Regions from separate parts of the Dokdonella ginsengisoli genome, predicted to be linked through region 1. Evidence: riboswitches for the same ligand, from Rfam matches in the RefSeq annotation. Region 1 holds a riboswitch; each other region holds the start of a gene.
What was found. A riboswitch is a leader RNA that binds a small molecule or an ion and turns the genes downstream of it on or off. The one in region 1 is predicted to bind cobalamin.
Positions count from the first base shown of each region.

Region 2: another riboswitch for cobalamin. It lies ahead of metE (5-methyltetrahydropteroyltriglutamate--homocysteine S-methyltransferase); the one in region 1 lies ahead of ACFO6Q_RS16620 (TonB-dependent receptor domain-containing protein).
Region 3: another riboswitch for cobalamin. It lies ahead of ACFO6Q_RS15375 (ribonucleoside-diphosphate reductase subunit alpha); the one in region 1 lies ahead of ACFO6Q_RS16620 (TonB-dependent receptor domain-containing protein).

Region 1 covers NZ_JBHSHD010000012.1:10,562-17,134, reverse strand. Annotated here, with positions in the region: gene ACFO6Q_RS16625 (DUF1631 domain-containing protein) at 1-820, opposite strand, end outside; gene ACFO6Q_RS16620 (TonB-dependent receptor domain-containing protein) at 1,042-2,880, opposite strand; cobalamin riboswitch at 3,022-3,324, opposite strand; gene ACFO6Q_RS16615 (CPXCG motif-containing cysteine-rich protein) at 3,345-3,533, opposite strand; gene hemW (radical SAM family heme chaperone HemW) at 3,533-4,702, opposite strand; gene rdgB (RdgB/HAM1 family non-canonical purine NTP pyrophosphatase) at 4,730-5,323, opposite strand; gene ACFO6Q_RS16600 (VOC family protein) at 5,320-5,712, opposite strand; gene rph (ribonuclease PH) at 5,709-6,434, opposite strand; gene ACFO6Q_RS16590 (YicC/YloC family endoribonuclease) at 6,507-6,573, shown strand, end outside.
Region 2 covers NZ_JBHSHD010000010.1:852,023-858,595, reverse strand. Annotated here, with positions in the region: gene ACFO6Q_RS15905 (ankyrin repeat domain-containing protein) at 1-10, opposite strand, end outside; gene ACFO6Q_RS15900 (LysR family transcriptional regulator) at 114-995, shown strand; gene ACFO6Q_RS15895 (amidohydrolase family protein) at 1,093-2,274, opposite strand; gene metE (5-methyltetrahydropteroyltriglutamate--homocysteine S-methyltransferase) at 2,471-4,762, opposite strand; cobalamin riboswitch at 4,968-5,240, opposite strand; gene ACFO6Q_RS15885 (acetate/propionate family kinase) at 5,266-6,447, opposite strand; gene ACFO6Q_RS15880 (bifunctional enoyl-CoA hydratase/phosphate acetyltransferase) at 6,444-6,573, opposite strand, start outside.
Region 3 covers NZ_JBHSHD010000010.1:718,118-724,690, forward strand. Annotated here, with positions in the region: gene ACFO6Q_RS15365 (UvrD-helicase domain-containing protein) at 1-568, shown strand, start outside; gene recD (exodeoxyribonuclease V subunit alpha) at 565-2,385, shown strand; cobalamin riboswitch at 2,505-2,732, shown strand; gene ACFO6Q_RS15375 (ribonucleoside-diphosphate reductase subunit alpha) at 3,056-5,377, shown strand; gene ACFO6Q_RS15380 (ribonucleotide-diphosphate reductase subunit beta) at 5,538-6,548, shown strand; gene ACFO6Q_RS15385 (acyl-CoA thioesterase) at 6,538-6,573, shown strand, end outside.

The sequences.
Region 1 (6,573 bases):
AGGGCGTCGCGGCCTGCGCCGGGCCGTCGCCGCGGCGGCGGCGCGTGGCGAGCAGCCGGTAAAGCGTATCGAAGAGGCCGGCATCGTCCGCATGCGCCGGCTCCGGCGCTGGCGTTCCGGCGGATGGCGGTTGCGTCGGCGGCGGCATCTCCGCCGAAGGCGTCGACGCGGCAGGGCGCGGGCGCGTGGCGCTCCAGTGCAGATGCGGCAGGATGCCTCGCGCCGCGAGCTGCGCGTTGATCGTCTCGTAGAAGCGCCCGAGCGTCGCCATCGCCGTGCGATCGAAGATGCGGCAGGCATGCACGCGCCTTTCGACGCCGAAGTCCAGATCGCCGAGCGCGTGACGGAATGCCTCCACCAGTCGCGCCGGCCCCAGCGGCAGCACTTCGTAGGGCAGCGCCGGGGTCGCGCCGAGCACGCCCAACCGGTGCGCGATCGCGTACAGCGCCTGGCTGTTGCGGATCTCCGACTTGCCGGCGATCTCGCGCAGGGCCAGGTCTTCCTCGAGCACCGAAGGATCGACCAGTTCGAGCGCGGGCGTGGGGAGCGGAGCGGGTGCCTGCGGAGGCGCACCGCTGCGCAGCCGCGCCAGAGTCGATTCGGCGTGCTGCAGGAAACGCGGCACGAGGTCGGTGCGCTTGCGCCTCAGCTCGCCCAGGCTTTCGAACAGGGTCTGTTGCTGCGCGTTGCTGGCGGCGCGCTCGGCCAGCTTGAACAGCGCGCGATCGATCTCGTCCAGGGCCTGCGGCAGAGCGGCTCCGAAATGCGCGCAGGCGGTGCGCAGCAGATCGTCGAGCGCCGCGCGTACCCGCGGCGGCAGGTCGGTTCGCTGGGACAGCGAAGCAAGCGTTGCGCCGTAGTCGCGAATCGTCCTTCTCCCTGCGGCGACGCACGGGCGGGCGCCGCCGGACGAGATCCTCGTTTACGCCGGGCACGCATCGCGCGGCCCAGCGCCCCCTGCGTCCGGGCGGAGGCCGTCCGGACGGGGGCTATTCTGGCACGCCGCCGCGTCCTGCGGCGGCCGTGTCACATCACGTCACATCAACGCGACGGCTGCCAGATCACCTCGAGGAAGCCGGAGCGCCCGGTCGTGTTGTAGCCACGCACCAGTTCGTAGTCGCGATCGGTCAGGTTCTCGACGCGGGCGGCAAGGCTCCAGTCCGGGCTGAGGGTGAAGCCGGCGCGCAGGTTGAGCAGCGTGTAGGAGGCCAGGTCGACGGTTCCGCTGCCGCCGACGTCGTCGCGGCGCCCGGCGTAGACGATCTCCGCGCCGGCGCGCCAGCGTTCGCCGAACGAGCGCTCGATCACGCCGGTGACCTTCTGCTTCGGCCGCCGCAGCAGCGGCTGGTCGGTGTCGCCGTTGCGCGCGTCCATCCAGGTGTAGTTGGCGCGCAGCGACCAGGCGTCGAGCTTGAGCTGGTACTCGAACTCGGCGCCGTCGATCTCGGCCTTGGCGATGTTCTCGGCGCGGTTCTGCGGACCGGTGAAGCTGATCAGGTCCTTGACCCGCGCGGTGTACAGGTTGGCCTTGAAGCGCTGGTTCGCGTCGGGCGCGAACTCGACGCCGACCTCGGCGCTGCGCGAGCGCTCCGGGTCGAGGTCCGGATTGCCGGCGAAGTAGCCGCCGTAGCCGGGATGGAACAGCTCGTTCATGGTCGGCGCGCGGAAGCCGCGGCCGACGTTGGCGTAGGCGCGCAGCAGCGGGCTGAAGCGCCAGCCCAGCGCCAGCGAGCCGGTGGTGGCGCCGCCGAAATCGCCGTTGTCGTCGTGGCGCAGCGCGATCTCGGTGTCGAGTGCGCCGAAGTCGCCGCGCCAGCCGCCGAACGCGGCGCGGTTGTCGCGTTCGCGTTCGTAGACGGTGGTGCCGCTGAAGGTGTCGCGCGTCTCGCCCTTCTCGCGCACGAAATCCACGCCGGCGACCAGGCGCTGGTGTTCGTCCAGGCGGAACTCGTTCTGCCACAGCAGGCTGTTGCGGCGCGTGCGGTGCAGCGTGGTGAACGCCGGGGTTTCCAGATCCTCGCGCGAGTTGCCGAAGGCCAGGCGATGGTTCCAGTTCTCGCCGAGCGCGCCCTCGAGGTTGACGCCGCCGGACTGCTCGATGACGTCCGAGTAGCCCTGGTCGAACTGCACTTCGGCCTGGCTGCGGTACAGCGAGGCCGACAGCACCTGGCTGCCGAATGCGTGCGCGGCGCGGCCGGTGAAGTTCTTGTTGCGGTAGCTGTCGTCGTCGGGGTTGAAGATGCAGAACGGGTCGTCCGGCCCGTTGCAGATGCGGCGGTTGGTCGCCGAGAAGCCGCCGACGTGGCGCGCGCCGACCTGCACGCTGTAGCCGTCCGTGCCGTTCCAGTGGCCGATGCCGGCGCTGCCGTCGGCGTCGCCGTAGCTGCCGTAGCCGAGCGCCACGCGCGGACCTTCCAGCTTGCGCGTGAAGATCTGGATCACGCCGCCGATCGCGTCGGAACCCCAGTAGCTGGCGCGTGGACCGCGCACGATCTCGATGCGCTCGACTGTGTCGAGCGGCAGCTGCTCGAACGCGAATGCGCCGGTGTTCTGCGAGGACACGCGCACGCCGTCGATCAGTACCAGCACCTGGTTGGAGTTGGTGCCGCGCAGGAACAGCGAGGTCTGCTGGCCGGCGCCACCGGTGCGGTACAGGTCGACGCCGGCTTCGAGGCGGAGCAGATCGATCGCGTCGCGTGCGACGCTGGCGTCGATGTCCTCGCGCGTGATGACGCTGACGTCGGCCAGGGCCGAATCGACCGTCTCGGCGACGCGCGAAGCGGTCACCTGCACGGTCGGCTGCAGTTGTTCCTCGTCGGCGCTGGCGTTTGCGCAGAGTGCGCCGGAAAGCGCGATGAAAAGCATGGAACGGCGAAGCATGATGGGTTTCCTCCTGTCGCACACCCGCGTGGCCAGGCTGTGGAGGAGGAACGCGCACGACGACGGACGCCCGTGCCCGTCCGTTGCCCGCCGCAACGCCTGGAGCTGATCGTCGTCGCGCCGGCGGGAGTTGCCCGGGCACGAACGACGAGAGCGCAGGCCGGTCTCCGGGCTCGCGAGCGACGCGTCGGAAGAGTCTGCGACCGGGGTCGCGGAGCCTTCCGGCGCGTCGACTCGATCGCCTTCCCGCCGCGGATGCGGCAGTGGCATTGGATCGAGTCGGACTCGCCTACCGTTGCGGGGGCAGCGTGGGCATCGACGGCGGGAGCGGATCGCTCCCTGTTTCCGCGATCGGGAACGATCGCCGGAAACCCATCTCACCCACTTCCCGTTTCACCCCGGCGCGATGGTCCGCGGCGGGGCACCTGCGGCGGCGCGCAGTGTAGTCGCCGCCCCGGTGCGGTTCAATCGCGATCGGTGCGCAGGTCCACGCCGAGCAGCTCGCCGTCCTCGTCCACGCGCACGGCGATCTCGATCGGCCGGCAGCACACCGCGCAGTCCTCGACGTAGCTCTGCGAACCCGCCGAGAGGTCGACCTGCGTGGCGTAGCGCTCGCCGCAGTAGGGGCAGTCGATGGTGATCGTCTCGAGCATCAGGTCGCTCCGAGAAAGAGTTGAAGCAGATCGTTGAGCAAGCGCCGGCCGTCGGCGGTCGGCTGCAGGCGGGTGTCGTCGTCGACCAGCCAGCCGCGCCGGCGCGCCCGTTCGAGCGGGGCGGCGATCGCGGTCAGCGGCAGGCCGGTCCGCGCCTCGAACAGGTCGGCGTCGACGCCGACATTCAGGCGCAGCGCGTTCAGCATGAACTCGAACGGCCGCTCCGCAGCCGGTACCGGATTCGCGCCGCCGAATGCCTCGCCGCGTGCAGCGCGCTCGAGATAGCTGCGCGGCAGTTTCAGCTTGGTCGTGCGCACGATCGAGTCCGCGCGCGCGTCGCCGAGCTTGCCGTGCGCGCCGGCGCCGATGCCGAGATAGTCGCCGAAGCGCCAGTAGTTGAGGTTGTGCGCGCATGCGCGCCCCTCTCGCGCGTACGCCGACACCTCGTACTGCGCGTAGCCGGCGGCGGCGAGCCGCGCCTGACAGGCTTCCTGCATGTCCCATGCGCTGTCCTCGTCGGGCAGCGGCGGCGGCTTCGCCGCGAACAGCGTGTTGGGTTCGAGCGTGAGCTGGTAGTGCGAGACGTGCGCCGGCCGCAACGCGATTGCGTGTTCGACGTCGGCGATCGCGCCGTCCGGCGTCTGCTCCGGCAGCGCGTACATCAGGTCGAGATTGAGATTGGTCAGGCCCGAGTCCTGCGCCAGCTTCACGGCGCGCTCGGCCTCTGCGGCGGAATGGATGCGGCCGAGCCGGCGCAGCTTGTCGTCGTCGAAGCTCTGTACGCCGAAGCTGATGCGGTTGACCCCGGCGCTCAGGTATTCGTCGAAGCGGCCGTGCTCGACGGTGCCGGGATTGGTCTCGAGCGTGATCTCGGCGTCGCGCGGCAGCGTGATGCGCGCGGCGACGCCGTCGAGGATGCGCGCGATCGCCTGCGGCGCGAACAGGCTCGGCGTTCCGCCGCCGAAGAACACGCTGTGCAGCGGCCGGGCGCCGATCGCCGCCGCATGCTCGCGCAGGTCGCGATCCAGATCGGCCAGCAGCGCCTCGACGTAGGCGTCGACCGGCAGCGCGCCGCCGCGCTCGTGCGAATTGAAATCGCAGTACGGGCATTTGCGCACGCACCACGGGATGTGCACGTACAGCGACAGCGGCGGCGGAATCATCGGCATGGCGGGACGGCGGACAGCCGCGGCGGCTCAGACGCCGCGTTCGAGCAGGGCGCGCAGCTGCGCCAGTGCCTGGCCGCGATGGCTGACGCGGTTCTTCGTCGCCGGGTCGAGTTCGGCGGCGCCTCGTCCCAGCGCCGGATCGAAGAACACCGGGTCGTAGCCGAAGCCGTGCGCGCCGCGCGGCGCGGCGAGGATGCGGCCGTCCCAGCGCCCGTGCGCGAGCAGCGGGGCGGGATCGTCGGCGCTGCGCAGCAGCGCGATCGTGCAATGGAAATGCGCGGTGCGCTGCGCTTGGTCGACGTTGCGCAGCGCGTCGAGCAGCTTGGCGATGTTCGCGCCGCTGTCGCCGTGCGCGCCGGCGTAGCGTGCCGAGTACAGGCCCGGCGCGCCGCCGAGGGCGTCGACGCAGATTCCCGAATCGTCGCCGAGCGCCGGCAGCCCGGTCGCGCGCGCCGCGTGGCGCGCCTTCAGCAGGGCGTTCTCGACGAAGGTCGTCGCGGTTTCCTCGGCGTCGGCGACGCCCAGCTCGCTCTGCGCGACGAGTTGGATGTCGAGCCCGGCGAGGATCTCGCGCATCTCGGCCAGCTTGCCGTGGTTGCCGCTGGCGAGGACGAGTTTCATTGGGGCGGCCCGATCAGGTCCCAGCGGTTGCCGTAGAGGTCCTCGAACACGATGACGGTGCCGTAGGCCTCGTGGCGCGGCGCCGCGTCCATGCGTGCGCCGGCGGCGGCGAGGCGCGCATGGTCGCGCGCGAAGTCGTCGGTGTGCAGGAAGAAGCCGACCCGGCCGCCGTGCTGGCGTCCGACCGCGGCCCCCTGCTCGGGTGTCGTCGCGCGCGCCAGCAGCAGCTGGAACGCGGCGTCCGCGTCCGGTGCGACGCGCACCCAGCGCTTGCCGCCGCCGAGGTCGCTGTCCTCGACCAGCACGAAGCCGAGCGCCTGCGCGAACCATGCGATCGCTTCGTCGTAGTCGCGCACCAGCAGCGCGATATAGGCAATGTGGCGGTTCACCTCGACAGAGCCTCGCGTTGCTTCGCGCACAGCTCGGTCACGCCGGCCGAAGCCAGCGCGAGCAGGGCATCCAGTTCCTCGCGGCGGAAGGCGTGGCCCTCGGCCGTCCCCTGCACCTCGATGAAACCGCCGCCGTCGTTCATGACGACGTTCATGTCGGTGTCGCAGGCCGAATCCTCGGCGTAGTCGAGGTCGAGCACCGGGGTGCCCTGCCAGATGCCGACCGAAACCGCGGCGACGGCGCCGAAGACCGGATCGCGCTTGATCGCATTGCGCGAGCGCAGCCAGTTCACCGCGTCGACCAGGGCCACGTAGGCGCCGGTGATCGCCGCGGTGCGGGTGCCGCCGTCGGCCTGCAGCACGTCGCAGTCCAGGGTGATCGTGCGCTCGCCGAGCGCGTGGCGGTCGACGCAGGCACGCAGGGCGCGGCCGATCAGGCGCTGGATCTCCATCGTGCGGCCGCCCTGGCCGCCGCGCGCGGCTTCGCGCTGCGTACGCTGGCCGGTCGCGCGCGGCAGCATGCCGTACTCGGCCGTGACCCAGCCTTCGCCCTTGCCGCGCAGGAACGGCGGCACCTTTTCCTCGACGCTGGCCGTGCACAGCACGCGCGTGTCGCCGAACGCGACCAGCACCGAACCCTCGGCGTGACGCGTGTAGTGGCGCTCGATGCTGACCGGGCGCAGTTGGTCGGCGCGGCGGCCGGAGGGGCGGGCGAGGCTCATGCGGGAGACTTATGCTTTGGGATCGAAGCCGCGCAGTTTACCATTGCGGCCCTTTCGTTCCGGGATACGCCCATGTTGCGCAGCATGACCGCCTTTGCCAGCGCCGAGGCCGACGACGGCCAGGGCACGCTGGCGATCG
Region 2 (6,573 bases), on a different contig from region 1:
ACGGATTCATGGATCGGTTCTCCTCCGGGATGGCGGCCGCGCGGCGCGGCGCTGTTCGGCACGGCCGGATCATGCTAGAAGCGCGTTCGGGCATTTGAAAGCGAAATATTCGAATGAAACCCATCGCAAAACCGAATAGGCCGCTGTTCGATCTGGACCTGCTCCGGACCCTCGTTGCGGTGGCCGACTGCGGCAGCTTCACCGCCGCGTCCGCGCGGCTGCATTCGACGCAGTCGACGGTGAGCCAGAAGATCCGGCGCCTGGAGGAAATGAGCGGCCATCGCCTGCTCGAGCGCACCAGCCGCGACGTGCGTGCGACCGACGCCGGCGAGGCCCTGCTCGCGCTCGCGTGCCGCATGCTCGAGCTCAATGACGAGACGCTCGACGTGCTGGCGGGCGCAGCGGTGGCGATGACGGTGCGCCTGGGCGTGCCCGACGATTTCGCGGCCGGACGCACGGTGGCGCTGCTCGCCGCGTTCGGCCGGCGGCATCCGCAGGTGAAGCTCGAGGTGACGACGGGACTGAGCCGCGATCTCGGCGGCGGCTACGACCGCGGCGAACTCGACCTCGTCGTGCTCAAGCAGAAGCGCCACAGCCGCGAAGCCGTCGCACGCTGGCCGGAAACCTTGCGCTGGATCGACAGCGCCAGGCATCCCGCGTTCGACACCGACCCGCTGCCGCTGGTGACCTTCCCGCTGCGCGGGCTCTACCGCGACGAGATGATCCGCGTCGCCGAAGGCCTCGGGCGCAGCTGGCGCATCAGCTTCACCAGCTCCAGCCTTTCCGGTATCCAGGCCGCGGTCGCCGGCGGCCTGGGCATCAGCCTGCTTCCCGCGCGCGCCGTCACCTCGGAGCACGTCGTGCTGACGCGAAGGAAGGGGCTGCCGGCGATCGACACGATGGACGTCGCGCTGCTGCACCGGCCGACGGCCGATCCGATCGTCAGGGACTTGGCGGAGGAATTGCGCCGGATGCTGGAGCGGGAGCGGAGATAGCGATCGTGCGCTCCCGCTCCGTCGCTGGCGGGGCGTACTGGCGTGAGACTTCAGTTCCCCCTCTCCCGTTGGCGGGAGAGGCGAAGAAGTCGTTTTCTCATCCGGTCGAGAGAGAGCTGGCGCGGGCCGGCAGCCATTCGCCGCGCACGACCACGCGCCGGGCGCAGGGCACGCCGGCAACGGCGTCGGCGCCGTTGCGGGCGTCCAGCACGACGAAGGAGGCTTCGTCGCCGGGGCTCAGACCGTAGTCTTTCAAGCCGATGACCGAGGCGGGTGCGTGCGTGACGAGATCGAGCGCGATGCGCAGTTCGTCGTCGGTGTGGAAGCCGGAGCGGTAGCCGATCAGCATCGCGCGCTGCAGCAGGTCGCCGTTGCCGTACGGCCACCACGCGTCGCGGATGTTGTCGTTGCCGGCGAACACGCGCACGCCGGCCTCGCGCAGGCGCCGCACCGGCGGGAAAGGGCGGTCGCCCGGCGCGTTGGTCATGATCGAGACGCCGGCAGCGGCGAGCGCGGCGGCGGTGCGTTCCAGAGTGTCGGGTGCAACCTCGCCCAGCGCGTAGGCATGGCTGACCGCGACGCGGCCGGACAGGCCGGCGGCGGCGGTGCGGAACGCGATGCGCAGCAGCTGTTCGATGCCCTGCTGGCCGGGCTCGTGCAGGTGGATGTCGATCCTGGCGCCGTGCCGTTCGGCGAGGCCGAAGACGACGTCGAGCTGGGCTTTTGCATCGCCGTCCAGCGCGCTCGGATCGATGCCGCCGACGACGTCGGCGCCTTCGCGCATCGCGGCGTCGAGCACCTCGGCGGTGCCCGGGCACGACGCGACGCCGGCCTGCGGAAACGCGACGATCTCGATCGCGACCGTGTCGCGCCATTTTTCCGCGGCTTCCAGCACCGCGTGGAGATGCGAAAGGCCGGTGGTCGCGTCGACGTCGACGTGGCAGCGCATCGCGAGTGTACCGAACGAAACCGCCTGTGCGATCAGCGCATCGGCGCGTTCGACCATCGGCTTGGCCTGGGCGAGCAGCCGCTTCTCGACGGCCAGCCGTTCGCGCAGGGTGGCGGCGGGCACGTGCGGCCGCCAGACGTCGCCGACGAAACTCTTGTCGAGATGGATGTGGCCGTCGACGAAGCCCGGCAGCACCAGCGCGCCGCGCAGATCGACGACCTCGGCCGCGGCGGGCTGGACGCCGGCCTCGACGAAGCGTCCGTCGCGGACGGCCAGGCGCAGCGGATGGCCGTGGATGTCCACGGCGTTGGCGAAGAGGCGGTCGGTCATCGCAGGGTCCTGGTGGGCGGTCGCCGTGGCCGGCACGACGATCGCCCGCGGAGAATCGGATTTCCAGCCTAGCGCCCGGACCGACCATTTCCCAATGAAATGGATTGATAAGGCCTATTCGAAATCCGAATGATCAGGAACGGATGCAACCGCCGCAAGCGCATCGCCGCGCGCGGGCGCGGCGATGCGCCGGACCTCAGGCCGCCTGCGCCGACGCCGCGCGCAGCCGGCGCGCCGCCTCGACCATCGCCTGCAACGCCGCGCGCGTCTCCGGCCAGCCGCGCGTCTTCAGGCCGCAGTCCGGGTTGACCCAGATCTGGCCGGCGTCGAGCACCGCGACGGCCTTGCGCAGCAACGCGGTCATCTCCTCCACCGACGGCAGGCGCGGCGAATGGATGTCGTAGACGCCGGGGCCGATCTCGTTCGGGTAGCGGAAGCGCACGAAGGCATCGAGCAGCTCCATGCGCGAGCGCGAGGTCTCGATCGAGATCACGTCGGCGTCCATCGCCGCCACCGCGTCGATGATGTCGTTGAACTGCGAGTAGCACATGTGGGTGTGGATCTGCGTGTCGTCGGCGACGCCGGAGGCGCTGATGCGGAAGCAGTCCACCGCCCATTCCAGGTACGCAGGCCAGTCGGCGCGCCGCAGCGGCAGGCCCTCGCGCAGCGCCGGTTCGTCGATCTGGATCGTGCGGATGCCGGCCTGTTCCAGGTCGAGCACCTCGTCGCGCAGCGCCAGCGCGATCTGCCGGCAGGTGGTCGCACGCGGCTGGTCGTCGCGTACGAACGACCACTGCAGCATGGTCACCGGTCCGGTCAGCATGCCCTTCATCGGCCGCTCGGTCAGCGACTGCGCGTACTGCGACCAGCGCACCGTCATCGGCGCCGGCCGCTGCACGTCGCCGTAGATGACCGGCGGCTTGACGCAGCGCGAGCCGTAGCTCTGCACCCAGCCGTTGTGCGTGAAGGCGAAGCCGTCGAGCCGTTCGCCGAAATACTCGACCATGTCGTTGCGCTCGAATTCGCCGTGCACCAGCACGTCGAGGCCGATCTCCTCCTGCATACGCACGCAGCGCTCGGTTTCCGCGGCCAGGAACGCGTCGTAGTCGGCGTCGGACAGCTTGCCGCCGCGATGCCGGGCGCGCGCCTGGCGCACCTCGCGCGTCTGCGGAAACGAGCCGATCGTCGTGGTCGGGAACGCCGGCAGGCGCATGCGTTCGTGCTGCACGCGGCGTCGTTCGGCGTACGGCGAGCGGCGCGCCACCTGCACCTCATCCAGCGCATCGAGGCGGCGCGCGACCTGCGGCCGGTGCACCTTCGGCGAGGTGCGCCGCGATTCGCGCCGCTCGCGCGCCAGTTCGAGCGTCGAGGCGGTGTAGAACGCGCCGTTGGCGGCGTCGGCCAGCACGCGCAGCTCGTCGATCTTCTGCCGCGCGAAGGCGAGCCAGGCGACCATGTTCGCCGGCAGTTCGGTCTCCAGCCGGGTGTCGACCGGCACGTGCAGCAGCGAGCACGACGGCGCGAGCTGCAGCCGCTGCGCGCCGATGCGCGCGGCGACGCGGCGCACGAGGTCGAGCGCCGCATCGAGGTCGGCGCGCCAGATGTTGCGCCCGTCGACCACGCCGATCGAGAGCGTGCGTCCGGCGGGCAGGGCATCGAGCACGGCGTCGATCTGCGGCGCCGCGCGGACCAGGTCGACGTGCAGGCCGTCGACCGGCAGTTCCATCGCCAGCGCCAGGTTGTCGCCGAGCGCGCCGAAGTACGTCGCCAGCATCAGCTTCGGGCCCTGCGCGGCGGCAAGCGCGGCATAGGCGCGGCGGTAGGCGGCGTGGTCGTCGGCGTCCTGGTCGAGCACCAGGCAGGGCTCGTCGATCTGCACCCAGGTCGCGCCGGCGGCGTGCAGGCGCTGCAGCAGCTCGGCGTAGACCGGCAGCAGGCGATCGAGCAGCTGCAGGCGGTCGCTGCCGTCGGTGGTCTTGGAGAGCAGCAGGAAGCTCACCGGCCCGAGCAGGACCGGCCGTGCGTCGAGGCCGAGCTGCCGCGCTTCGACGTATTCGGCCAGCGGCTTGTCGCCGCGCAGGCGGAACGACTGTCCTGCGTGCAGCTCGGGCACGAGGTAGTGGTAGTTGGTGTCGAACCACTTGGTCATTTCCAGCGCGGGCAGGTCGAATCCGCCGGTCTGCACCCCGCGGGCCAGCGCGAAATAGCCGGCGAGCGGATCGCGATCGGCCAGCGCGCGGTAGCGGTCCGGGATCGCATCGAGCAGGAAGGCGGTGTCGAGCACGTGGTCGTAGAGCGAGAAGTCGTTGCACGGCACGACGTCCGCGCCGGCTTCGCGCTGCAGGCGCCAGTGGGCATGCCGCAGCTGCGCGGCGGTCTCCTGCAGTTGCCGGGCGTCGAGTTCGCCGCGCCAGTAGCCTTCCAGCGCGGACTTCAGTTCGCGTTTCGCGCCGATGCGCGGGAAGCCGAGATTCGTAACGAGAGTCATTGGATGCGTTTCCTCATGCGTGATGGGCAGTGAGGAACGAAGGAACCGCGCGCCGCCGCCTCCCGCGAAGGGACGCACCGCCACGCCAGCGACCTTCGCCCCCTCGGGCGATCCGGAACGACGTGGCGCGGGCGCGGGAAGGCGCGCGCGGGCGGGCCGCGCGTGCGCTCCGGCGCTTCCCCACGGAAGCTCCAGGTCAGACCGGGATTTCTCCCGGGCCGGGGCAGGTCTTCGGGCTCGTGGACGAGGAACGCTCGCGGGTTCCGCCTAGTGTTCGCCGCTTCCCGGTCCGACTCGCGGAAAACCGCCGTGCGGGCGGTTTTCCAGGTCGCGCAGAACCAGTGCTATTGGCGAAGGTCGTTTCCACACACCGCTGCGGGGCAGCGCCGGAGTTGGTCGCGAGGACCGTACCGGCTTCCCTATTAATTCATCCTTCTATACGGATAGAGGGATGAAACCGTCGGCGGGCGCACCGTAGCCGGCGTGCCTCGCGGCGTCAAGCTTCAGGTGTGCGCGACCAGCGCCAGGGCGTGGCGCGCGGCGATCCATTCCTCGTTGGTCGGCTCGACGGCGACGGTGACGCGGCTGGTGGCTGCCGAGATCACCGGCGCATGGCGCGCGTTGCTTTCCTCGTCGATCGCGACGCCGAGCCAGCCGAGTTCGCGGCCGATGCGCTCGCGCAGGATCGCGTTGTGTTCGCCGATGCCGGCGGTGAACACCAGCAGGTCGAGGCCGCCGAGCACGGCGGCGAGCGCGCCGATCTCGCGCACGATGCGCCGCACGTACAGGGCCAGCGCCAGCTGCACGCGTTCGTCGCCGGCTTCGCGCGGCAGCAGCACCTGCGGGTCGGACGACACGCCGGAGACGCCGAGCAGGCCGGAGCGGTGGTAGAGCAGGTCGGCGACCTCGTCGACGCCGAGCCGCTCGATCTGCATCAGGTAGAGCAGGGCGCCCGGATCGAGCGAACCGCAGCGCGTGCCCATCATCAGGCCGTCGAGCGCGGAGAAGCCCATCGTGGTGGCGACGCTGCGCAGCTCGCGCATCGCGCACAGGCTGGCGCCGCTGCCCAGGTGCGCGCAGATCGTGCGGCCGCGCGCGCCATCGCCGTAGCGTTCGGCCAGCGCGATCGACAGGTATTCGTACGACAGGCCGTGGAAGCCGTAGCGGCGCAGGCCGCGCTGCCAGGCGTCGTACGGCAGCGGAAGCAGTTTCTCCACGTCCGGCAGCGTGTGGTGGAAGGCAGTGTCGAAGCAGGCGATCTGCGGCAGGTCCGGCCGCGCCTGCAGCAGCGCACCGATCGCGTCGAGCGCGAACGGCTGGTGCAGCGGCGCGAGCGGAATGTAGTCGCGCAGGTCCGCCAGCACGGCGGCGTCGACGCGGACCGGCTCGAAGTACTTCGCACCGCCGTGCACGACGCGATGCGCGACGGCGACGAGCTGCGCGCCGTCGAGGCGCGCCTGCACGCGCTCGCGGATCAGCGCCAGCGCGGCGTGGTACGGCTGCGCGGTGTCGAGTGGCACCGATCGCCGCGGCTCGCCGCGTTCGTCCAGGGTGGGCCGGTCGCTGCCGATGCCGTTGACCTTGCCGTTCCAGGCCGGCGTGCGCGGCAGCGGCTCGGCGGTGTCGAACAGCGCGAACTTGATGCTGGAGGAACCGCAGTTGAGGACCAGGATGCGTTCGCTCACGGCTTCACCGCGCGGTAGCGGTTGGCCACCAGCACGGCGACGGCGCAGGAGGCCACGCGCGTTTCGCCCGGGTCCGCGCGGCTGGTCAGGATCACCGGCACGCGCGCGCCCATCACGATGCCGGCG
Region 3 (6,573 bases), on a different contig from region 1:
TCAGGCCGCGCTCGACGCGCCGCTGCTGCCTGCACGCGACCCGGCGCTGACGCTGGGCGGACTGCCGGCGTGGGCGCAGCGCGCCGAGATGGAGTTTGATTTCCTGCTCGACGAGGTGTCGCTGCGCGAGCTGCGCCGCGTCTGCGACTTCGTACCCGGCAGCGCGATGCAGGACCTGCACGGCCTGATGAACGGCAAGATCGACCTGGTGTTCGAGCATGCCGGCCGCTTCCACGTGCTCGACTACAAGACCAACCGCCTCGGCGACGGCAGGCGCCTGTCCGCCTACGCGCCGCAGCGCCTCGAGGCGACGATGACCGACTCCCACTACCGCTTCCAGGCGCTGCTCTATACGGTCGCGGTCGACCGCTACCTGCGCCAGCGCGTGGCGGGCTACCGGCGCGGCGAGCACCTGGGCGAGGCGATCTACCTGTTCGTGCGTGCGGTCGGCATCGCGCCGGAGGCGCCGCGCGCCGGCCTGTGGACGCACCGCTTCGACGAGGCGCTGCTCGACGCCGTCGATCGTCTCTTCGCCGGGCGCGTCGCGGCTGCGCGGGGGACGCCATGAGCGCGTATTCGTTCGTGCGGCTGCCCGGCGAATCGGCGGTCGAGGCCTGGCGTCCGCTCGATCGCGCGCTGTATCGCTGGGTGGTCAGCCACGGCGGCGATGCACTGCTCGCCGCCACGGCGGCCTGGGCGAGCCTGGCCGACGGCAACGGCGATGCCGCGCTGGCGCTGCCCGATGGGCGCCACGGCATGGAGGCGCCGACGCCGGCGCAACTGGTGCAGCTGTGCGCCTCGCCGCTGGTCGCGACGGCGGTGGAGCAGGGCGTCCGTCCGTTCGCGCTCGACGGCGGACGCTTCTACCTCTGGCGCAACCACGCACACGAGGTCGCCGCCGCACGACTCATCCGCGAGCGGCGCTCCGCCGTGTCGACGGCGCCCGGCGCGGTGGAATCCGAGGCCGATCTCGATGCGCTGTTCCATGGCGACCGCAGCGCCGCCGTCGCGCCGCAGCGCGAGGCGGTGCGTCGCGTCGCCGGCCGGCGGCTGTTCGTGCTGACCGGCGGGCCGGGCACCGGCAAGACCACCACCGTGCTGCGCATGCTGCTGATGCTGCAGCGGCAAGCCGCCGCGCCGCTGACCCTGCGCATCGCCGCGCCGACCGGCAAGGCGGCGCAGCGTCTGGTGCAGGCGCTGCGCCTGGGCAAGGCGAGGCTGCGCGACCATCCGGTGGCGCCGCTGCCGGAGGACTGGCGGCCGCTGCTCGACGCGATTCCCGACGGCGAGGCGACCACCGTGCACCGCCTGCTCGGCTACCAGCCGTGGCGCAACGCGTTCCGTCGCGACGCACGCGATCCGATCGCCGCCGACGTGGTCGTCGTCGACGAGGCCTCGATGGTCGATCTGGCGATGCTGCGCAGCCTGCTCGAGGCGGTGCGCCCGCAGGCCACGCTGATCCTCGTCGGTGACGCCGACCAGCTCACCTCGGTGGCCACCGGCTCGGTGCTGCTCGATCTGGTCGCCGCACTGGAAGCCGATCCGCGTGGCGACCTCGTGCGCCTGACGCACAGTTTCCGCGCCGAGCGCCAGCTGGCGGCGGTGAACGAGGCGGTGCGCGCCGGCGATGCCGGTGCGCTGGATGCGGCGCTCGCCGCGTCGGACGGACGGGCCGCGCTGCGCCGCGTGGAGGACGAGCGCGCGCTGCGCGAGCAGGTCGCGCGCTGGGCGCGCGAGCTGGCCGCCGTCGTCGCGTTGCGCCCGGCGTTGCCGGCGCAACGCGACGGCGCGCCGGACGAGGACGCGCTGCGTCGGCGCGCCGAGCTCGTGCGTTCGGCGCTGGACGCGCTCGCCGATCGCCAGCTGCTGTGCGCGCTGCGCGAAACACCGTTCGGCGCGCTCGCGCTCAATGCGCTGCTCGAAGCAAACCTACGCCGCCTTTGGAGCGTCGACGCGCAGGCCGAGTGGTATCCGGGCCGCGCCGTCATCGTCACGCGCAACGACTATGCCGCTGGCCTGTTCAACGGCGACGTCGGTCTGTGCCTGGCCGACGCCGCCGGCAACCTGCGCGTCTGGTTCGAGGGCGCCGAAGGCGAGGGCGACGCCGGGCTGCGCGGCTTCGCGCCGCACGGTCTGCCGGCGCACGAGAGCGCGTTCGCGATCACGATCCACAAGAGCCAGGGCTCGGAGTACCGTCACGCCGCGGTGCTGCTGCCGCCCGATGCCGAACACCGCATCCTGTCGCGGCAGCTGCTCTACACCGGCGTCTCGCGCGCCAAGCAGTCGATCGAGATCTGGACGGCGCCGGCCGCGCTGCAGGCGGCGCTGGCGACCGAGGTGCGCCGCGCCGGCGGCCTGCAGGAGCGCTTGGTCGCGCCGGGCTAAGCCCCACGCGAGGCGCCAGGCCGGTCGCAACGGCGCGAGCCTGCCGGCCGTCGGTCGCGCCCTCGAAGTCAAACGAAAAATCCTGTGTCCGATGGATTGAAGCGGGCGGCCGAATCGAATATCTTGTGCCGGTCGATGGTGTCCAACACAACATCTGGGCCGTCGCCGGGGCCGTAACCCCGGCCGACGAGGGAATCCGGTGCGAATCCGGAACTGCCCCGCAGCGGTGATCGGGAACGAACGACGCGAATCGCACTGAGCCCCCTGGCTTGGGAAGCAGCGTCCAGTAGGCGAGGCGAAAGCCTCGGGCCCGTAAGTCCGAATACCGGCCACGACCGTCGTGCCGCAAGGCACGGCGTTGGCTCGAAGGTCCTCGCGGGAAGGGCCGGCCGGAAGTCGCCGCGCGTCGTCCGTACGGACGCGGCCCCGCTTTCGACCCGCTCGTTCCGCAAGGTTCCTCGTTCGCTCGCGGGAGCGGAGGCCGGCGGATCGCGGGAAGTCTCATTCCGTGCGCCGCCGTGCTCGTCTCCTTGCGGGTTCACCGCTCGTGCAGGAGAACGCCATGACCACGTCCGAACTCGCCACCGAATCCCGCGTCGCGCCGTCCGTCGCGGACAAGCCCGACCAGGGCGGATTCCGCCTGACCGCCCCGCACGCGGGGCCGGCGGCGATGCAGGTGACCAAGCGCTCCGGCGCGAAGGAGCCGGTCGACCTCAACAAGATCGTGCGCGCGGTGTCGCGCTGCTGCGAGGGGCTGGCCGACGTCGATCCGATGCGCGTCGCGCTGAAGACCATCAGCGGCCTCTACGACGGCGCCGGCACGCGCGAGCTCGACGAGCTGTCGATCCGCACCGCCGCCTCGTTCATCGCCGAGGAGCCGGAATACTCCAAGGCCGCCGCGCGCCTGCTCGCCGGCTACATCGACAAGGAAGTGCAGGGGCTGGGCGTGTACTCGTTCTCGCAGTCGATCCGCGTGGGCTTCGACGCCGGCCTGATCAACGAGCGCGTGCTCAACTTCGTCGAGGCGAACGCGCGCAAGCTCAACGACGCGATCGACGCGCACCACACGCTGCGCTTCGAGTACTTCGGCCTGCGCACGCTGTATGACCGCTACCTGCTCAAGCATCCGACGCGGCGCCAGGTCATCGAGACGCCGCAGCATTTCTGGCTGCGCGTCGCCTGCGCGCTGAGCGAGAACGTGGCCGAGGCGATCGAGCTGTACCAGCAGTTCGGCGCGCTCGACTACGTGCCCAGCTCGCCGACCCTGTTCAACGCCGGCACGCGCCACGAGCAGCTGTCGAGCTGTTTCCTGCTCGACTCGCCCGAGGATTCGCTGGAGGCGATCTACGACAAGTACCGCGACGTCGCGCTGCTGTCGAAGTTCTCCGGCGGCATCGGTCTGGCCTGGCATCGCGTGCGTTCGGAGGGCTCGCTGATCCGCTCGACCAACGGCCTCAGCAACGGCATCGTGCCGTGGCTGAAGACGCTCGATTCCTCGGTCGCCGCGGTCAATCAGGGCGGCAAGCGCAAGGGCGCGGCCTGCGTGTACCTGGAGCCGTGGCATGCGGACATCGAGTCCTTCCTCGAGCTGCGCGAGAACACCGGCGACGATGCGCGCCGCACGCATCACCTGAATCTGGCGAACTGGGTGCCGGACCTGTTCATGCGCCGCGTCGACGAGAACGGCGCGTGGTCGCTGTTCGACCCGAGCGAGGTGCCGGAGCTGCCGGACCTGTGGGGCGCCGCGTTCGAGCAGGCCTACGTGCAGGCCGAGGCACGCGGGCTGGCCAGGAAGACCGTGCAGGCGCGCGACCTGTACGCGCGCATGATGCGCACGCTGGCGCAGACCGGCAACGGCTGGATGACCTTCAAGGACGCCTGCAACCGCGCCTGCAACCAGACCGCGCGCGGCGAGAACACCGTGCACCTGTCGAACCTGTGCACGGAGATCGTCGAGGTCACCGGCGCCGGCGAGACGGCCGTGTGCAACCTCGGCTCGATCAACCTCGCCCAGCACCACGACGGCGTCGCGTTCGATTTCGACAAGCTCGCGCACACGGTGCAGGTCGCCGTGCGCCAGCTCGACCGGGTGATCGATCTGAATTTCTATCCGATCGCCACGGCGCGCGCGTCGAACCTGCGCTGGCGCCCGGTCGGCCTCGGCCTGATGGGGCTGCAGGACCTGTTCTTCGCGCTGCGCCTGCCGTTCGACGGCGATGCCGCGCGCGAGCTGTCGGCGCGCATCTCCGAGGAGATCTACTACTGGGCGCTGCGCACCTCGCTGGAGCTGGCGCGCGAGAAGGGCGCGCATCCGGCCTTCGCCGAAACGCGCGCGGCGCAGGGTGAGCTGCAGTTCGAGGCCTGGAACGTGGTGCCGCGCGACGGCGCGCGCTGGCAGGCGCTGCGCGAGGAGATCCAGGCGCACGGCCTGCGCAACTCGCTACTGATCGCGATCGCGCCGACCGCCACGATCGCCTCGATCGCCGGCTGCTACGAGTGCATCGAGCCGCAGCTGTCGAACCTGTTCAAGCGCGAGACGCTGTCCGGCGATTTCCTGCAGGTGAACCGCTACCTCGTCGACGAGCTGAAGCGGCTGGGCCTGTGGACCGCCGAGATCCGCGACGCGATCAAGCTCGCCGAAGGGTCGGTGCAGTCGATCGCCGAGCTGCCGGCCGAACTGAAGGCGATCTACCGCACCGTATGGGAGCTGCCGATGCGCGCGCTGATCGACATGGCCGCCGACCGCGGCGCATTCATCGACCAGAGCCAGTCGCTGAACCTGTTCATCGAGAGCCCGAACATCGGCCAGCTGTCGAGCATGTACATGTACGCGTGGAAGAAGGGCCTGAAGACGACCTACTACCTGCGCTCGCGGCCGGCGACGCGGATCGCCAAGGCGACCGTCGGAGCCGCTCCGGCGAAGGCGTACAGCGATGCGGAGGCGGTCGTGTGCTCGCTGGAGAACCCGGAGATGTGCGAGGCGTGTCAGTGATTTCGTTCGTTCCTTCTCCCATCGGGAGAAGGTGGCCCGAAGGGCCGGATGAGGGATGCAGGCACGCAGGCCCTCACGAACTCGCCCTCACCCGACGCGCCGAGCGCGTCGACCTCTCCCGCGAGCGGGAGAGGTGAAATCACCCGTCCAAGGAATCTCCATGAACACGCCACACCTTCTCGACCCCGGCTTCGACCTGACCCTGCGGCCGATGCGCTATCCGCAGTTCTACGAGATGTATCGCGCCGCGATCAAGAACACCTGGTCGGTCGAGGAGATCGATTTCCAGATCGACCTCGGCCACCTCGCGCAGCGCATGTCGCCGGCCGACCGGCACCTGATCGAGCGCCTGGTCGCGTTCTTCGCCACCGGCGACTCGATCGTCGCGAACAATCTCGTGCTGAACCTCTACAAGCACATCAACGCGCCCGAGGCGCGCATGTACCTGTCGCGCCAGCTGTTCGAAGAGGCGCTGCACGTGCAGTTCTACCTGACCCTGCTCGACAACTACATCCCGCAGCCGGAGCGGCGCGCGCAGGCGTTTGCGGCGGTCGAAAACATCCCGTCGATCCGCGCCAAGGCCGAGTTCTGCCAGCGCTGGATCGATTCGATCCACGCGCTGGAGCGGATCTCCAGCGACGCCGAACGCCGCCAGTTCCTGCTCAACCTGACCTGCTTTGCGACCTGCATCGAAGGCCTGTTCTTCTTCGGCGCGTTCGCCTACGTGTACTTCCTGCGCTCGCGCGGGCTGCTGCCGGGCCTGGCCGCCGGCACGGCCTGGGTGTTCCGCGACGAATCGGCGCACATGGGCTTCGCGTTCGAGGTCATCCGCACGGTGCGGCACGAGCAGCCGGAGCTGTTCGACGAATCGTGGGCGGAGCAGGTCGGCACGATGATCGCCGAAGCGGTCGACTGCGAGACGGCGTTCGCCGAGGACGTGCTCGCCGGCGGCGTGGTCGGCATGTCGGTGAAGGAAATGCGCCAGTACCTGGAGTACGTCGCCGACCGGCGCCTGGAGATGCTCGGCCTGCCGCGGCGCTACGGCGCGCGCAATCCGTTCCCGTTCATGGAGCTGCAGGACGTGCAGGAGCTGACCAACTTCTTCGAGCGCCGCGTGTCCGCCTATCAGGTCGCGGTCGAAGGCGAGGTCGGTTTCGATCATGCGTTCTGACACGGCGGGGCAGGGCGGCGGAGGC